One region of the Alteromonas pelagimontana genome, then DNA from elsewhere that is predicted to be linked to it. Evidence: predicted binding sites of a transcription regulator. Region 1 holds the regulator's gene; the other holds the start of a gene.
The links. The regulator sigma-54, encoded in region 1, starts transcription at its own class of promoters, with help from an activator protein. The targets are predictions, from matches to a motif close to GTTGGCACGNNNNTNGNNT.

Region 2: glnK (P-II family nitrogen regulator) is a predicted target of sigma-54. The motif match lies at 3,875-3,893, and genes of this name have one in related genera.

Annotation. Positions count from the first base shown of each region.
Region 1 covers NZ_CP052766.1:1,173,053-1,181,189, forward strand. Annotated here, with positions in the region: gene lptC (LPS export ABC transporter periplasmic protein LptC) at 1-164, shown strand, start outside; gene lptA (lipopolysaccharide transport periplasmic protein LptA) at 133-717, shown strand; gene lptB (LPS export ABC transporter ATP-binding protein) at 717-1,442, shown strand; gene CA267_RS05385 (RNA polymerase factor sigma-54) at 1,521-3,008, shown strand; gene hpf (ribosome hibernation promoting factor) at 3,039-3,326, shown strand; gene ptsN (PTS IIA-like nitrogen regulatory protein PtsN) at 3,335-3,778, shown strand; gene rapZ (RNase adapter RapZ) at 3,809-4,654, shown strand; gene CA267_RS05405 (HPr family phosphocarrier protein) at 4,654-4,926, shown strand; gene CA267_RS05410 (substrate-binding periplasmic protein) at 5,034-5,801, shown strand; gene mgtE (magnesium transporter) at 5,973-7,331, shown strand; gene CA267_RS05420 (ClpXP protease specificity-enhancing factor) at 7,616-8,062, opposite strand; gene sspA (stringent starvation protein SspA) at 8,059-8,137, opposite strand, start outside.
Region 2 covers NZ_CP052766.1:1,596,838-1,604,974, reverse strand. Annotated here, with positions in the region: gene CA267_RS07235 (NAD-dependent epimerase/dehydratase family protein) at 1-498, opposite strand, end outside; gene CA267_RS07230 (UDP-glucuronic acid decarboxylase family protein) at 603-1,598, opposite strand; gene CA267_RS07225 (exopolysaccharide biosynthesis protein) at 2,179-2,760, shown strand; gene CA267_RS07220 (cell envelope integrity protein TolA) at 2,746-3,510, opposite strand; gene glnK (P-II family nitrogen regulator) at 3,953-4,291, shown strand; gene CA267_RS07210 (ammonium transporter) at 4,324-5,562, shown strand; gene ggt (gamma-glutamyltransferase) at 5,869-7,557, shown strand; gene CA267_RS07200 (Dyp-type peroxidase) at 7,618-8,137, shown strand, end outside.

The sequences.
Region 1 (8,137 bases):
TTATTAAAATAAATCTTGAAGCAAAAACCATGGCTTCCGATCAACCGGTGGAAATTCATGGTGTAGAATACGTTATTAACAGCAATGGGTTTAAAGCCAATCTCCAAACCCGCAAATATGAGTTAATCGATCATGTACAAACTATTTACTCTCCTGACCGCTAGTATTTTTGCTTCGCTTCTGGTGGCGACTTCAGCCTTAGCGGATGTTAAGGATTTCGGCAAACCCATCAAAGTCGATTCCAAATCACAATTTATTGACGGGAAAAATAAAACCTCAGTGTTTAAGGACAACGTACGTATTTCTCAGGGAACCTTGGTTATTAATGCGGACGAGGTAGAGGTAATTGCTTCTGAAGGTGAAGGGCGAGAGGTTTTTATTGCACGCGGTACACCTGCACGTTACCAGCAAATTATGGATGATGGCACGAAGGTGAAAGCCAGCGGCAATGAAATCCGTTATGAGGTAGCGAAACGTACTATATCTTTGACTGGAAATGCTGAGATCCAACAAAACGATAGCGTAGTAAAAGGCGATACCATTACCTACGATATGGCGAAAGAGCAGTTGTCTGCCACCGGTGGAAATGAATCAAGCCCTGGTCGTGTTACCACGGTTTTTCGGCCAGACGCAGTGAACAGCCCGAAAAAAAGTGAAGGTGAAAACCAATCGGAAAAACCACAAGAGAACCCAGAATCAGAGGAATCACAGAAGTAATGGCCACCTTGTCCGTCAGTCATCTGGCGAAATCCTATAAATCCCGTCAGGTAGTACGAGATGTCAGCCTTTCTGTATCCACCGGGCAGATTGTCGGATTATTGGGCCCTAACGGTGCCGGAAAAACCACCACCTTTTACATGATAGTAGGGCTCGTATCATTAGATAAAGGTAAAATCTTTATCGATGATAACGAGTTAACCCATCAACCCATGCACGAACGGGCCAGAAAAGGCATAGGATATTTGCCGCAGGAAGCCTCTATTTTCCGAAAACTGACAGTGCATGAAAATATTATGGCTATCCTGCAGACGCGGAAAGGCTTATCCTCTGTACAACAGGAAGAAGAAGCCGACGCGCTACTTGATGAATTTAATATCAACCATATACGTAATAGTACGGGTATGAGTTTGTCAGGCGGTGAACGGCGCCGAGTCGAAATTGCACGCGCGCTGGCTGCCAACCCTCAATTTATTTTACTCGATGAGCCCTTCGCCGGAGTTGACCCGATTTCGGTTAATGATATAAAGAAGATCATCCAACATTTGCGTGACCGTGGAATAGGGATCCTAATCACAGACCATAACGTACGTGAAACCCTGGACGTCTGTGAAGAAGCCTACATTGTAAGTCACGGCGAGTTGATCGCTCAAGGTAGTGCTGAACAGGTATTAAGTAATCAAAAAGTACGGGATGTATACCTTGGTGAACAATTCAGGCTATAGTAAAGATATGAAGAACCTGCATATCTTATTGTTTATTAACGGATGCAAGCGTACACGAGCATTGAAATTAAGACGTAGATGAAACCATCTTTACAGCTAAAATTTAGTCAACAGTTAACTATGACGCCCCAATTGCAGCAGGCAATTAAACTGCTGCAATTGTCGACGCTGGATCTTCAACAGGAAATTCAGGAAGCTCTGGATTCCAATCCCCTATTGGAGGTGGATGAAGGGAACGATGATGTCGGTGAGAAAAACAATCTCGACAATGACGACTTTAATGAAACGGCAAGTACGCCGTCGGACAATATGGATACCGGCGAAGCGTTAGAGAAAAACGACCTGCCTGACGAGCTTCCTATTGATAGTACCTGGGATGAATATTATTCCGCGTCTTCTGCCCCCGCAGCGTCTTCCTCTTCTGGTGGTAGTGGTGGCGACGATGAACAGGTTTTTCAGGGTGAGACCACAGATAACATTCAGGATCATCTCTTGTGGCAGATGCGTCTGACACATTTTTCTGATACCGATCGTGCAATTGCTATGGCCATTATTGATTCCATAGACGAATCGGGATATTTAACTGTCACCGTTGAAGACATTCTACAAAGTGTAAACGACGAAGATATGGAAGATCCTATCGAAGAAGACGAAGTTGAATGTGTACTTAAGCGGATTCAAATGTTCGACCCTCTTGGTTCTGGGTCCCGTAATCCGCGGGAATGCCTGATGGTGCAGTTAAAGCAGTTCTCCCCTGATACGCCCTGGCTGGAAGAAGCCAAAATGATCATCGATGAATATGCTGATTTGTTGAGCAGCAAAGATTATCGTACGTTGATGCGCAAATCGAAGCTTAAAGAAGATCAGTTGCGCGAGGCCATGCGCTTGTTGCAAACGCTGAATCCTCGCCCCGGCAGCGCCTTAATAACCAAAGAACCGGAATACGTAATACCGGATGTGTCGGTTACCAAGAAAAACGGCCGTTGGGCAGTTGAGCTTAATCCTGACAGCCTGCCAAAGCTAAGTGTGAATCAGCAGTATGCCGCTATGAGTCGTCGTTCGAGAAACAGCAGTGACTCACAGTTCATTCGCTCTCATATGCAAGAGGCGAAATGGTTCATAAAAAGCTTAGAATCCCGCAATGATACATTGCTGAAAGTGGCTAACTGTATTGTTCAGCAGCAAATGGGCTTTTTTGAACATGGCCCTGAAATGATGAAACCTATGGTGCTAAATGATGTCGCAGAGATGGTAGACATGCATGAATCTACTATTTCGCGGGTAACCACCCAGAAATACATGCACACGCCCCGTGGGATTTTTGAGCTGAAGTACTTCTTCTCCAGCCATGTGGCGACAGATTCTGGCGGCGAGTGCTCATCTACCGCTATTCGCGCATTAATTAAAAAGCTGGTGGCAGCAGAAAAACCGAGTAAGCCGCTAAGCGACAGCAAGATTGCTCAATTGTTGGCCGAACAGGGTATAAAAGTTGCTCGGCGAACAATAGCAAAATATCGGGAGTCGTTATCGATCCCACCGTCTAACCAACGTAAAAGCCTTATCTGATAAGGCGGCTCAAAATAAGGAAGACGAAATATGCAAATCAACCTTACTGGTCATCATGTCGAGATCACTGATTCTTTGCGTAATTATGTCGAAACAAAGTTCAGCAAGTTAGAGCGTCATTTCGATCACATATCTAATGTTCATGTAATACTTAACGTAGAAAAACTTAACCAAAAAGCTGAAGCCTCCATGCATCTCAGCGGTGCTGAGGTGTTTGCATCTGCGGAAAACTTAGATATGTATGCGGCAATTGACGGTATGGTAGATAAGCTTGACAGGCAAGTTATCAAGCACAAGGAAAAGTTGAAAAAGCACTAATGCCCGTCATGGATATTCAAACTCTAATCAGCATGGACCGCACTGAATGTGCGGTCCATTGCAATAGCAAAAAACGCATCCTGGAAATCATCAGTGGTATAGCGGCCAAAAATAATCCTCAGGTAGAAGAGGCTGCGGTTCTCACTGGGTTGCTTTCTCGAGAGCGTATGGGAAGTACTGGAATCGGAAACGGTATTGCGTTACCGCATGCCAGGTTGCCGGGCCTGGATCGCGTGGTTGCCATTGTCGTTACCACTGAACCCGCTATCGATTTTGATGCTATTGATAATAAACCGGTAGATATTTTCTTTGCATTACTGGTACCAGAAGAACAAACTGAAGGACACCTACAAACATTAGCTACGGTTGCCTCTAAACTTAGTGACAGAGACACAGTTAAAGCAATTCGGAAAGCCACCACAAGCGATGATATAGTGACGGCCTTGAAATAAGCCGTCACTACGTTTACAGGGAGATGGGCATTGAAGCTTATTATTATCAGTGGGCGTTCCGGGTCAGGAAAATCTGTCGCCCTGCGCGCGCTGGAAGATTTAGGGTACTACTGCGTCGATAATATTCCGGTTAATCTGCTTCCCGCCCTTACCCATACTGTTGCAGAAGAATACGATCAGGTTGCAGTTAGCATTGATGTTCGAAATCTGCCCAAAGATCCCGCTGAACTGGTAGAAATTCTTGATTATCTGCCGGCGTCTTGGAATATGACCATAGTTTATATCGACGCCAGCGATGATATTCTGGTTAAGCGGTTCAGCGAAACTCGTCGTTTACACCCGTTGGCAAAGCTAAACAAATCCTTGTCTGAAGCGATTAAAACCGAAGCGGGTTTACTTGCTCCCATTGCGGAGCGAGCGGATTTATATATTGATACAGATTCCTTATCTATTCATCAATTAGCAGAACTCATTCGAGAACGCATCCTGGGGAAGAAAAGCTCCAGATTGGTATTGGTATTTGAATCTTTTGGGTTTAAGCACGGTATACCTAAAGATGCCGATTATGTATTTGACGCGCGATTCCTGCCCAATCCACATTGGGAGCCTGATTTAAAGCATCTGAATGGATTGGATTCGCCAGTTGAAGTGTTCCTTGGCTCACTGCCCATTGTTACCAAGTTTATCTGGCAAATACAGAATCTACTCACCACCTGGCTGCCTCATTTAGAGCGCAATAATCGTAGCTATGTCACTATTGCTATTGGTTGCACTGGTGGTCAACATCGTTCTGTTTTCGTAGCGCAAACGCTTGCCAAGAATTTCAGTGATATTCATCCTGATGTTCAGATCCGTCATCGTGAGTTAAACAAATAATGCGAATAGAAAAATCTCTTACTATAGTGAATAAGCTTGGACTTCATGCAAGAGCAGCGACTCAGTTAGTTCAACTGGCAAACCAATTTGATGCTGAAGTCACCCTGATAAAGGGCGATAAAGAGGCCAATGCGAATAGCGTACTGGGGCTGATGATGATGGAAAGTCATCAAGGCGAACTAGTTACCGTTATCAGCAATGGGCCGGATGCTGAGGCTGCGATGCAGGCGATTGAAGCGCTTATCGCTGGTAAATTCAATGAAGCAGAATAGCGCTTGTTTTGCTAAAGCAGTATTACGCCCGTAAAGTCTTCTTCTCTATTCCTTACTGAAAAACTTCTCCTGCTAATTTCGTAGAGAGGTCTTGATTGCGCATCATAATGGAAGTTATAAACGCCTACAAAGGCTTCGCGAATCATCGTATTGTGTGGCTATTCATTTTATCCGTCTTTTCCCCTTCCCTGCTGGCGGCGCAGGACAAGGTGATAGAGCTGACAGCGACGAATAACTGGTATCCCTATGTTTACTATGACAGTGAGCGCAAAGTAAGAGGCTCCGATTATACCATCCTTAAAAATTTGCTGAACGAGATGGGGTATCAACTTCGCGCCTCCACCTTTCCTGAGCGGCGAATGGGAAGGAAAATTGAGCAGGGCGATATTGAAGTCGTTCTCGGCGCAGCGAAAAATTCAGTTAGAAGCAGAAACAATACTTTTTCGCTGCCTTATCGCAAAGAAACAATTACTTTTGCTTACCTGAAAAAACACCAATCCGCCTATGCAGACAAGAGCCTGCTTATGTTGCTTGACGAAGGGCATATGGTCGCGATAAATAAAAGCGGCTGGTATGGCGAATGGTTTGCCGACAATGTCATTAAAGCCTATCCAAAACAGATTGTGCACGTTGAAAGTGTTAACAGACGTCTGAACCTGGTGAATCAAAATCGCGTAGAACTGATCGTGGATGACCGGCAGGTGCTGAAAGCAAATGCTAAGTTACTTAATGTTAAAAACCTTATAATAAGCGAGACCCCAATTAATGTTCAAGATGTGCATTTTATGTTCAGCAAGCGCGCAGTCACCAAAGATTTCATGCGTGAATTCAATGCTAAGTTAGCCGAGTTTCTTCTTCACAACACGCCATTGTAGCCCGACTTTTACTCGCTAAATGCTAACCTGATCTGCCTCGCTTTACTGCACCGTTAGCGCTCGAGCGTTTCACTCGTTGCCATTGGATAAATCGCACAAATTTCATGACACTTGGTGGGTGCTGATGTAACCTATAAGTCGTTAATTTTTCCCGTTTTTTGAAGGTCTGCTATGGCCGAAGCCCTTGAAACAAAATACGCCCAAAGTCAGCTAAGACAACTGAATGCCGCCTTGGCAGACGGTCGTTTTGTGTCTGTGCGTAAATTGCTTCATGAGCTGGCTTCCAGTGACGTAGCGCTTATTCTTGAGTCCAGCCCCACCCGCACCCGTGATGAGCTCTGGGAACTGCTAGATGCCGATTTTCACGGGGATGTACTGGAAGAGCTTTCAGAAGATGTGAGGAACGGCATTATCACTAAGATGATGCCAGAAAAAGTGGTCGATGCCCTGGAAGAAATGGACACCGATGATCTTGCTGAAACTCTCAGCAGTCTTCCCGATGAAGTGTTGCAGGGCATACTGCAAACAATGGGTACGCAAGACAGAGCGCGGGCCGAACAAGCGCTTTCCTACGGCGAAGAAACCGCCGGTTTTGTTATGAACACCGATACCATTACGTTGCGCCCCGATGTGACGGTAGATGTGGTGTTACGTTATGTTCGCTTGAAAGGCAATCTGCCGGAAAATACCGATACTTTTTATGTGGTAAATCGCACTGATAATCTTATTGGTATTGTTCCAGTCACGCGAATGTTAACGGCTGATCCTGAAGATAAAATTTCGGAAATCATGGATGATGACGCTGAAGCCATTCCTGTCAATATGCCAGATGGTGAGGTTGCCAGTCTGTTTGAACGGTACAATTGGCTGTCTGCGCCCGTAGTCGATGAAAAAAATCGCTTAGTTGGGCGCATCACCATTGATGATGTGGTAGATATTATTCGTGAGGATGCTGAGCATTCCATGATGAGTATGGCCGGTCTGGATGATGAAGAGGATACCTTTGCTCCAGTGTGGCAAAGTACCAAACGCCGGTCGGTGTGGTTAGCAGTAAACCTGGTTACCGCGCTGCTCGCTGCTGCGGTAAGTGACTTATTTGAGGCAACATTAAGTCAACTGGCGGTATTGGCAATATTGAACACCATTGTACCAAGCATGGGTGGCGTAGCCGGCAATCAAACCTTGACGCTGGTGATCCGCGGCATGGCATTAGGACATGTAAACATGAGCAACGCCCGCTGGCTGATAAGCAAAGAATTAGCAGTGGGATTTCTTAACGGCATGCTATGGGCGGTGCTCATTGCTACCGTAATCGCCGTCTGGAAAAGCGATTTCATGTTAGGCGTAGTGATTGCGTTTGCGATGCTGATTAACATGATTGCAGCGGCGTTATCGGGTGCAACCTTGCCTCTTGTGATGAAACGGCTGAAGATCGATCCTGCTCTGGCCGGTAGCGTTATTCTTACGACCATTACCGATGTTGTCGGTATCTTTGCGTTTTTAGGTACTGCAACGCTGTTTCTTGTTTAGTCTGACGACACCCTGATTCATACGTTTGCCCAAAGCGAAATATTTTGCGCTTATACCGCCTTCTTCTTTTTGTATGCGATCAAAAAAGGGATTGAAAAGGTGGCGCTACAAACGAAATGCTCTATTGTTTCAGAGACTACGAGGGTAAGGAATCCTCGGCTAAAAGTGGCATCATCCGGAGCTTGAGTGTAGAACAAGAAGAGTAATGAAAGGCAGAAGCTTGTTTAGAGAAATAGCGTTATAAATAATAAATCCGGCTAGGCCGGATTTATTATTATAAATTTTTATTTAATTACTTTTAAAGTAGGCTTACCTTTTTTAGGAGGTACCGGCGCACTTTCCGCATCGCCATCTTTAGTATCACCAGAAGGTCGGGTTTTCGGCTCCTGAGGATTAGGATCAGGAATCATTTCGTCCTCCACCGCGAAGACAGTGCCCGCGCCGTTTTCCCTGGCGTAGATAGCCAGGACTGCTTGGCAAGGCATACTTATCACTCTCGGTTGCCCACCGAAACGCGCCTGAAAAGACAGCGACTCAAGATCCAACGCAAAGTTAACACAAGCTGCAGGTGAAACATTAAGCACTATCTGCCCGTCTTTGACAAACTCTTGTGGTACATTAGCTAGCTCGTTTGTTGCGTCAACAACAATATAAGGCGTTAACTGATTATCCACTATCCAGTCAAAGAACGCTCTTAACAAGTAAGGCTGGTTTGACGTCATTTTGCTCATAATGGATTATGAATTTCGCGTTCTTGATCCGTAAGTGACGCTTTAAATGAGCTACGAGAGAATATCCGCGTCATA
Region 2 (8,137 bases), 420 kb from region 1:
GGGTCGTAAAACCTGCCCATTAAGTCGGGGGTCCCAATTGCTTTTCTTCAGCTCTTCCGGCGACCGTTCATGTGGAAAAACAGTATTACCACTTTCGTCCAAATAAGCACCTTCGCCATACAGACTCATGCTGGAAGCCACTACCAGCTTTTTCACAGGCTTTTTCGCTATCGCTTCCAGCAGTACCGCGGTGCCAACATTATTGGTTTGCGTGTAGTGACAGATTTCGTACATGCTTTGCCCAACACCCACCGCTGCCGCCAAATGAAAGACGGCATCGACATCTTCCAAAGCTTGTGTAACGGCGTCCATGTCTTGCACATCACCGCGCAATTTCTCTACTCGCTTGTCAAGATAGTCCGGCCAGTCATTGGTTTCATGAACCTGGGGAGTCAAGTTATCTAAAACCCGAACGTTATAGCCGGCTTGTAACAGTTGATCAGCAAGATGTGAACCTACGAAACCTGCACCGCCTGTTATGAGGATACGATCCTTCATTGTTATCTCCAGTAATTTTCAGAGGCTTTTATTAATGATCGAGAATGAATGCGCTCGCCGTTTTACAACGAACAAATATTGTTACCCTGTGAACGACGGGTTATTCAACCGGTCGCAATGGGCATAAGAACGGGTTCTTCATCCCGTCGTACAGCGCTTTTTACCGCCAGCAAATCATCAAAATAGCTGATTGTGCTCTTAAGGCCTTTCTCAAGAGGAATACGTGGTTTCCAACCCAATGCTTCCTTTGCTCGATTGATATCCGGTTTGCGCCGCACAGGATCATCTGTAGGAAGAGGGTGATAAACAATTTCTGATGTAGAGCCGGTCATGGCAATAACCTGATGAGCGAGTTCTTCTACAGTGAATTCGCCTGGATTACCAAGATTTACCGGTCCAACGAAATCCGAAGGTGAGAACATTAACGCCAGCAAACCTTCTACCAGATCGTCAACAAAGCAGAAGGACCGGGTCTGACTGCCATCGCCGTAAACCGTAATAGGTTCATTTTTCAGCGCTTGAACAATAAAGTTTGAAATTACTCTGCCATCATCCGGCTGCATGCCTGGGCCGTAGGTGTTAAAAATACGCGCAATTTTGACAGGTGTGCCGTAAGTGCGATGAAAATCCATACATGTAGCTTCGGCGCACCGCTTGCCTTCGTCATAACAGGCGCGGGGCCCGATAGGATTAACGTTGCCAAAATAATCTTCTGTTTGCGGATGCACACTGGGATTACCATAAACTTCGCTGGTAGACGCTTGCAGTAAAGTGGCATTACAGTTTCTGGCAAGCGTCAGCAAATTTGCCACGCCTAAAGTATTAGTACGGATGGTTTGGAGCGGGTCTGCCTGATACTGAACGGGAGAAGCGCAACAGGCGAGGTTAAAAATCCAGTCGACATCAATGTCTATCGGCTGCGCCACGTCTTGTTCAAGAAGAAAGAAATTTTCGTGAGATGACAAGTTGGCTTTGGTGCCGCTTGAAAAGTTATCTACACAAAAAACTTTGTAGCCATCACGTAATAACCGGTGACTTAGATTCGTACCTATAAATCCAGCCCCGCCGGCGATAAGCACTCTTTTTTTAAGATGTGCCATAGAACCTCCGTCGTAGAAACTAAAGAAGTTACCTAGTTACTGCATAAGGCATTCGAATGGGAGGAAATGCCATAAATGTGCCGCTTTATTAAACTTATTTAATGATTAGGTAGAGGGAAGGCTATAAGCTTCTACAGCAGTGTCTTCAAGGGGTAAGTTGGAATATTCTGAAAAGGTATAGCAATAGGTCGAAGAGTTTTAACATTCCGTTAAAGTTACACATCTTTTGTAATATTTTCTTAGTCAACGTTATTGCAAGAAGTGGAGGTTTGGAAATATTTGCAATTAAAACTGCTGGTTAAAGTATAGCCGACCTTTTTAACTTCTACCCCTCGTTACACCTACACTTTCTTTAATTTCATGCCTGCAATTCTTGTGACAGAACGCCTAAAATTGACCCGCATAGATAAGTAGTTACTCGTATGCTCACGGATCGACATTAGAATATCTGCGCACGTATGGCGCTGAAGATTTGTATCATCCTTTTGCACAACCGATTAAATTTTTAGCGAGCTCATTTGTCAGCAGGGTCTACACCTTGCTTGACCGTTTGCATCATTTCGTAAGGTGTTAAATTTCTATGGCAGAACAATTATCTTTGACCGGAGTGCTTAAGCATCTTGACGACGATGCCGATGATCAGAAACTTACGATTGGGCAGGTAGTAAGGACGTTTGGTGGTCGGGGCTACGGGCCCCTGTTACTGGCATTAACTTTAATTGAGATTTTACCTACTGGTGCGATACCAGGTGTACCTACTTTTGTTTCTGTGTTGATTGTAATGGTGGCGGGTCAATTGTTAGCGGGCCGGGAAAGCCCGAAGGTTCCTCAAAAGCTGGCGGAAAAAGGATTTAATCGAGATAAATTTACTAAAGCACGGGAGAAACTTTATCCTTATACCAATAAAATTGATCGAATATTAAAACCCCGCTTATCACAATTCACCAGCGATACAATGAAAAGAGTGGTGGGCGGTATCTGCATCCTATTGGCACTGGCCATGCCGCCGCTTGAATTGTTTCCTTTCGCATCATCAGCACCGGCGTTGGCCATTGCATTATTTGCAGTAGGTTTAAGTACCCGAGACGGGTTGGTTATTTTGATTGGTTTAATTACAGCCAGTATCGTAGCTGCCGGAACGGTATATTTACTGGCGTTCTGATCGGTTTTCTTCTGTCGGCGAGTCTGTTAGCCGTTTTTCTTGCGGATATCGCTTAATACGCGCATCAATATATTTGTTAATTTCACCGTTTCTTGGCGTGCACTTTAGTCTTCCCCCGGTCCATTGGCTAAACAGAGCCACAGTTTTGTTAATTGTACTTGAACAGTTCACATTCACTGGCGCGGGCGCATCACTGGCTTTCCCCTTTTCACTTCCTTTGCGGCTGTCTGTAATAACCGGAGATTTTTGCTGTTGATGATAATTTTTGGTGGCTTCTTCGGCTAACGCATCAATCTGAGCGCTCTGACGTTGGCTGAAATAATTATTAAGCGTTTGCCTTGTCGTTAATTTTGGCTTTACCGGGTGTTCAGGAGCAAAACTGTCTGAAACCTCACTGGTTGTAGCAGGTGCCGGTGTAATATTCGCTGGCTGTGCTGGCGCGGAGGCGGTCGGTGGATTCGCTTCTTCCTTCTTCTCCTCAGGGCTCCGTTCCTGCAGAACGCTTTTTTCTTCTGACAAAGATGGCGCTATCGGTGGTGCGGCAATAATTAGTTTTGCCTTTATGGGGGGAGAATAAAGCGTCTTTGGCGACCTTGAGAAAGAAGAAAAAATGACAATCAAAACGACTCCTGTGTGCAGCAACAGTGAAATTATCCACAGCCATCTGCCACTATTATTCCTGCCATGGGTTTTGGCCATAACAACAGCGCGCTCTGGCGCGTACACAGGGGCAATAATAGATGATGTCATACCTTGTTGCAGACCTGTCTTACCCTTGATAGTTCCCTGATTTTCAAATCGGGATATTTCCGTGAAATTGCGTCTGCACAGTCTTGGGCAAGAGCATGAATGAATAGAAATTCAGCAGATTAGAGAAATAAGCAAAATTTCTTACCGGAAACGCTGAAAATTGGCCCCTGATAGCTCTGCGGGAGTAACCCTGCTCCAGAAGTTAGGCCAAGAAATCTTCACTTATTGTTTAAAAATTATTCGCCATCTCTCCCTCCTGCACAGTCATGGTTCATTTACTGTGCGATGCACTGTCGAGGTGCATTAAAATTTAAGTAAATGTCTCCGTTAAATGTTAACTCTTTGATACTTAGACAATTTAATAATTGGCACAGCTCTTGTGTTACTGCTCAACAAGATACTCAATGTGCAAGAAAAGCCACTATTAATTGGGAGCAACGCAATGAAATTAGTCACAGCGATCATCAAGCCCTATAAGCTGGATGATGTTCGTGAAGCCATTTCCGAAATCGGTATCGACGGGTTGACCGTTACCGAAGTGAAAGGTTTTGGACGTCAAAAAGGCCACACTGAGCTCTATCGAGGAGCAGAATATCAGGTGGATTTTTTACCAAAAGTGAAACTCGAAATCGCTGTTCAGGATGATCAGGTCGAGCGTCTGGTGGAATCTATAGTGGACGCTGCTAAAACCGGCAAAATTGGAGATGGCAAAGTCTTTGTCTATGACCTTGAACACGCTGTACGTATTCGTACCGGCGAGTCAGATGGTGATGCGTTGTAGATAAGAATAATGAATTTGCGGAGATAAGCATAATGGAAACAACCTTTGAACTTGGGTATGCACTAGATACTTTTTACTTTTTAATATGTGGCGCCTTGGTAATGTGGATGGCAGCCGGTTTTGCCATGCTGGAAGCGGGGCTGGTACGAGCTAAAAATACAACAGAAATTCTAACGAAAAATATTGCTCTGTTCGCCATTGCCAGCACCATGTATATGATTTGTGGCTATAGCATTATGTATGACGGCGGCATTTTCTTAGATGGCATTATGATTGATGGCGCAACGGGCGTGACAGAAGAGCCAGCTACTTACGCTCCATCAGCGGACTTTTTCTTTCAGGTAGTGTTTGTGGCGACAGCGATGTCAATTGTCTCTGGTGCCGTTGCAGAACGTATGAAGTTATGGGCATTTCTGGCTTTCGCGGTAGTAATGACCGGCTTGATTTATCCTATGGAAGGTTCCTGGACATGGGGCGGTGACGCTGTTTTTGGTATGTATACGTTGGGAGATTTAGGCTTCTCCGACTTCGCAGGTTCCGGTATCGTTCACTTGGCTGGCGCGTCAGCGGCTCTTGCTGGCGTACTGATTCTTGGCCCCCGGAAAGGCAAATATACTGCCGACGGTAAAATTAACGCCATTCCTGGCGCAAACCTGCCTCTTGCTACCATTGGAACCTTTATTCTTTGGATGGGCTGGTTTGGCTTTAATGGTGGTTCAGTGTTAGCAACGGCAACTGTAGAAAGTGCCAACAGTGTGGCAGTAGTGTTTATGAATACCAATGCCGCTGCCGCCGGAGGTTGTATTGCTGCATTGATCCTCGCACGTATCATGTTTGGCAAAGCGGACCTAACAATGGCACTCAATGGCGCTCTTGCCGGACTAGTGGCTATCACTGCTGAACCTTCAACGCCTACTCCTCTGACAGCTACTTTATTTGGTGCTTTGGGCGGTCTGCTGGTGGTGTTCAGCATAGTAGCCCTGGATAAGCTGAAAATAGACGATCCCGTAGGCGCAATTTCAGTGCACGGTACCGCAGGGTTGCTTGGCTTGCTTCTGGTGCCTTTTACTAACGACGGAAGTTCTTTTACTGGACAGCTGGTTGGCGCATTAACCATCTTTGTATGGGTTTTCGTGGCGAGTCTAATTGTTTGGGTTATCTTGAAAGCGGTTATCGGCATTCGGGTAACAGAAGAAGAAGAGTTTGATGGCGTTGACGCAAGCGAATGCGGATTAGAAGCTTATCCAGACTTTACCGGCGGACGTTCGTAACCATTTTAAATGGAATAATGAGATCTTGAGCAGGCAACTATAATAATAACTGATAATGCCTGAGTCACCACTGTTAAGCCTCGAGGTTGCGAGGCTTTTTTCTATTAATACCGATCCGCATAAGAAGCGTTTAGCGCGTGTTGATTTTTGGTGCCCGGACTTGGTTCAAAATATACCTTTTTGATTGCAGCGGGAGCTATCTATCCTCGTTTTTTTCGACAGGATTGAGTACAACTTCATTTTACCAGAGCAATTGGCGAAATATCCGAAGCGCGGTACTCTCGGTTTAAGTAACTGGAGAAAATTATGAAAATACACAAGTTTTTGTTGGCGTTGACGCTGTTATGGTGTGCTCAAGCTGCAGGATATGACCGGGTTACGGGTGAAATGTTTGCCAGCCGTTCAGAGGTAATGGCTCAGCACGGTATGGCGGCCACTAGTCAACCATTGGCGACACAGGTCGCGTTGGATATTCTAAAGAAAGGCGGCACTGCGGTAGACGCTGCCATCGCAGCCAGTGCCATGTTAGGGGTGGTTGAACTAACAGGTAGTGGGGTAGGAGGTGATTTATTCGCTATCGTCTGGGATGCTAATAAGAAAACGCTCATCGGACTTAATGCCTCTGGCCGCTCCCCGAAGAGCCTCACGAAAAACTATTTTGCCGAACAGGGCTTGGTAAAAATTCCCTCTTTCGGCCCTCTTCCTGTTTCCGTGCCAGGGGCCGTAGATGGCTGGTTCATGCTTCACGAACGCTTTGGGTCTTTGCCGATGACAACGTTATTAACCCCAGCGATTGAATATGCCCGCAATGGCTATCCGGTTTCTGAGCTCGTTGCTTATTATTGGCAGATGAACGCTGATCGTATTGGCAAGTACGACGGCTTCGCCGAGACTTTTTTGCCCAATGGCAAAGCGCCCGCAAAAGGAGATATTTTTAAAAATTCGGCGTTGGCAGCAACGTATGAAAAGATTGCTACGGCGGGACGAGATGCTTTTTATAAAGGCGACATTGCCCGAACCATAGCTGCTTATATGAAAGAGCAAGGCGGCTTTCTCAGCTACGAAGATCTTGCCTCTCACAAATCGGAATGGGTATCGCCGGTTTCTACAAACTATCGAGGCTATGATGTCTGGGAGTTACCGCCCACCGGTCAGGGTATAGCTGCCTTGCAGATTTTAAATATTCTTGAGCGTTACGATTTAGAAAGTATGGGTTTTGGTTCCGCTGATTATATCCATACCTTCGTGGAAGCTAAAAAACTGGCCTTTGAAGACAGAGCAAAATTTTACGCCGATATGGATTTTAGCGACATTCCTGTGGATTGGTTGATCTCCAAAGACTACGCTGCCAAACGTCAGGCACTGATAAAGCCCGATAAAGCGAGTACCCACTATGATGCTGGCGTGTATGAGGGAGATACGGTGTATTTAACCGTGGCTGATAAAGAGGGCAACATGGTCTCGCTTATTCAGAGCAACTATCGCGGGATGGGGTCAGGAATGACGCCGCCGGGATTGGGCTTTGTACTGCAAAATCGCGGCGAATTATTCACTATGCAGGCCGGCCATGGGAATGAATATGCGCCTGGAAAACGCTCTTTTCATACAATAATTCCTGCTTTTGTTACGCATAATGGAAAACCATGGTTAAGTTTAGGAGTTATGGGGGGAGCAACGCAGCCGCAAATGCACGCCGAAATTCTGGTCAACCTTATTGACTTTGGCATGAACTTGCAGGAAGCCGGAGATGCTCCGCGAATTCTGCATAGCGGGTCAAGTAGCCCTACCGGCGCTCTCATGATGGATGCCGGTGAAGTGCATCTTGAATCCGGCTTTGAAGAAAAAGTAAAGCGTGAGTTAATGGAGCGAGGGCATGTTTTGCAGCCGGTGACCGGTGCCTATGGCGGTTATCAGGCTATCGGCTGGGACGCAAAAAGAAAATTTTTTATCGGTGCATCTGAAAGCCGAAAAGATGGACAAGCTGCTGGGTATTAGTCAAACTTAATGATCGCCAAAATAATATAACAGCCATATCGGGCAAGCGGAAAACTTAGCATGACTCAACCACAAAAAGGCGTGTGCGCTGAACCCAACCTGCATGCACAATATTTGTTACTGAACGTTGTTGACGAGGATAGTCAGGCCGTTCGGGCGAAGCTGGGGCGAGTGCTGGACATATTTGAACATTTTGAAAATGAACATTATGAAGCAATGGTCACCGGCGTTGTTGCTATTGGGGCTAATTACTGGACAGAACTGTATCCCGGTTTAATTCCAACCGAGTTGTCTCCCTTTCCCGAAATGCAGTGCGAAGATCGCAGCGCGCCGGTACAGCCATGCGATCTGTTCATTCAAATTCGCGCGGATCGGCTGGATATTTGTCACGCAGTAGGTCTTGAAGTGATGAACTTGCTGCGCCTGCATGTAGAGTTGGTAGAACAAATTCGTGGCTTTCGTTATTTAGATGGTCGCGATTTGAACGGCTATCTGTATGGTACCGATAATCCGCGGGGAATGAAGCGGCGGGAAGTGGCAATTGTCGGCGAACAGGATCCGGATTTTACCGGTGGCAGTT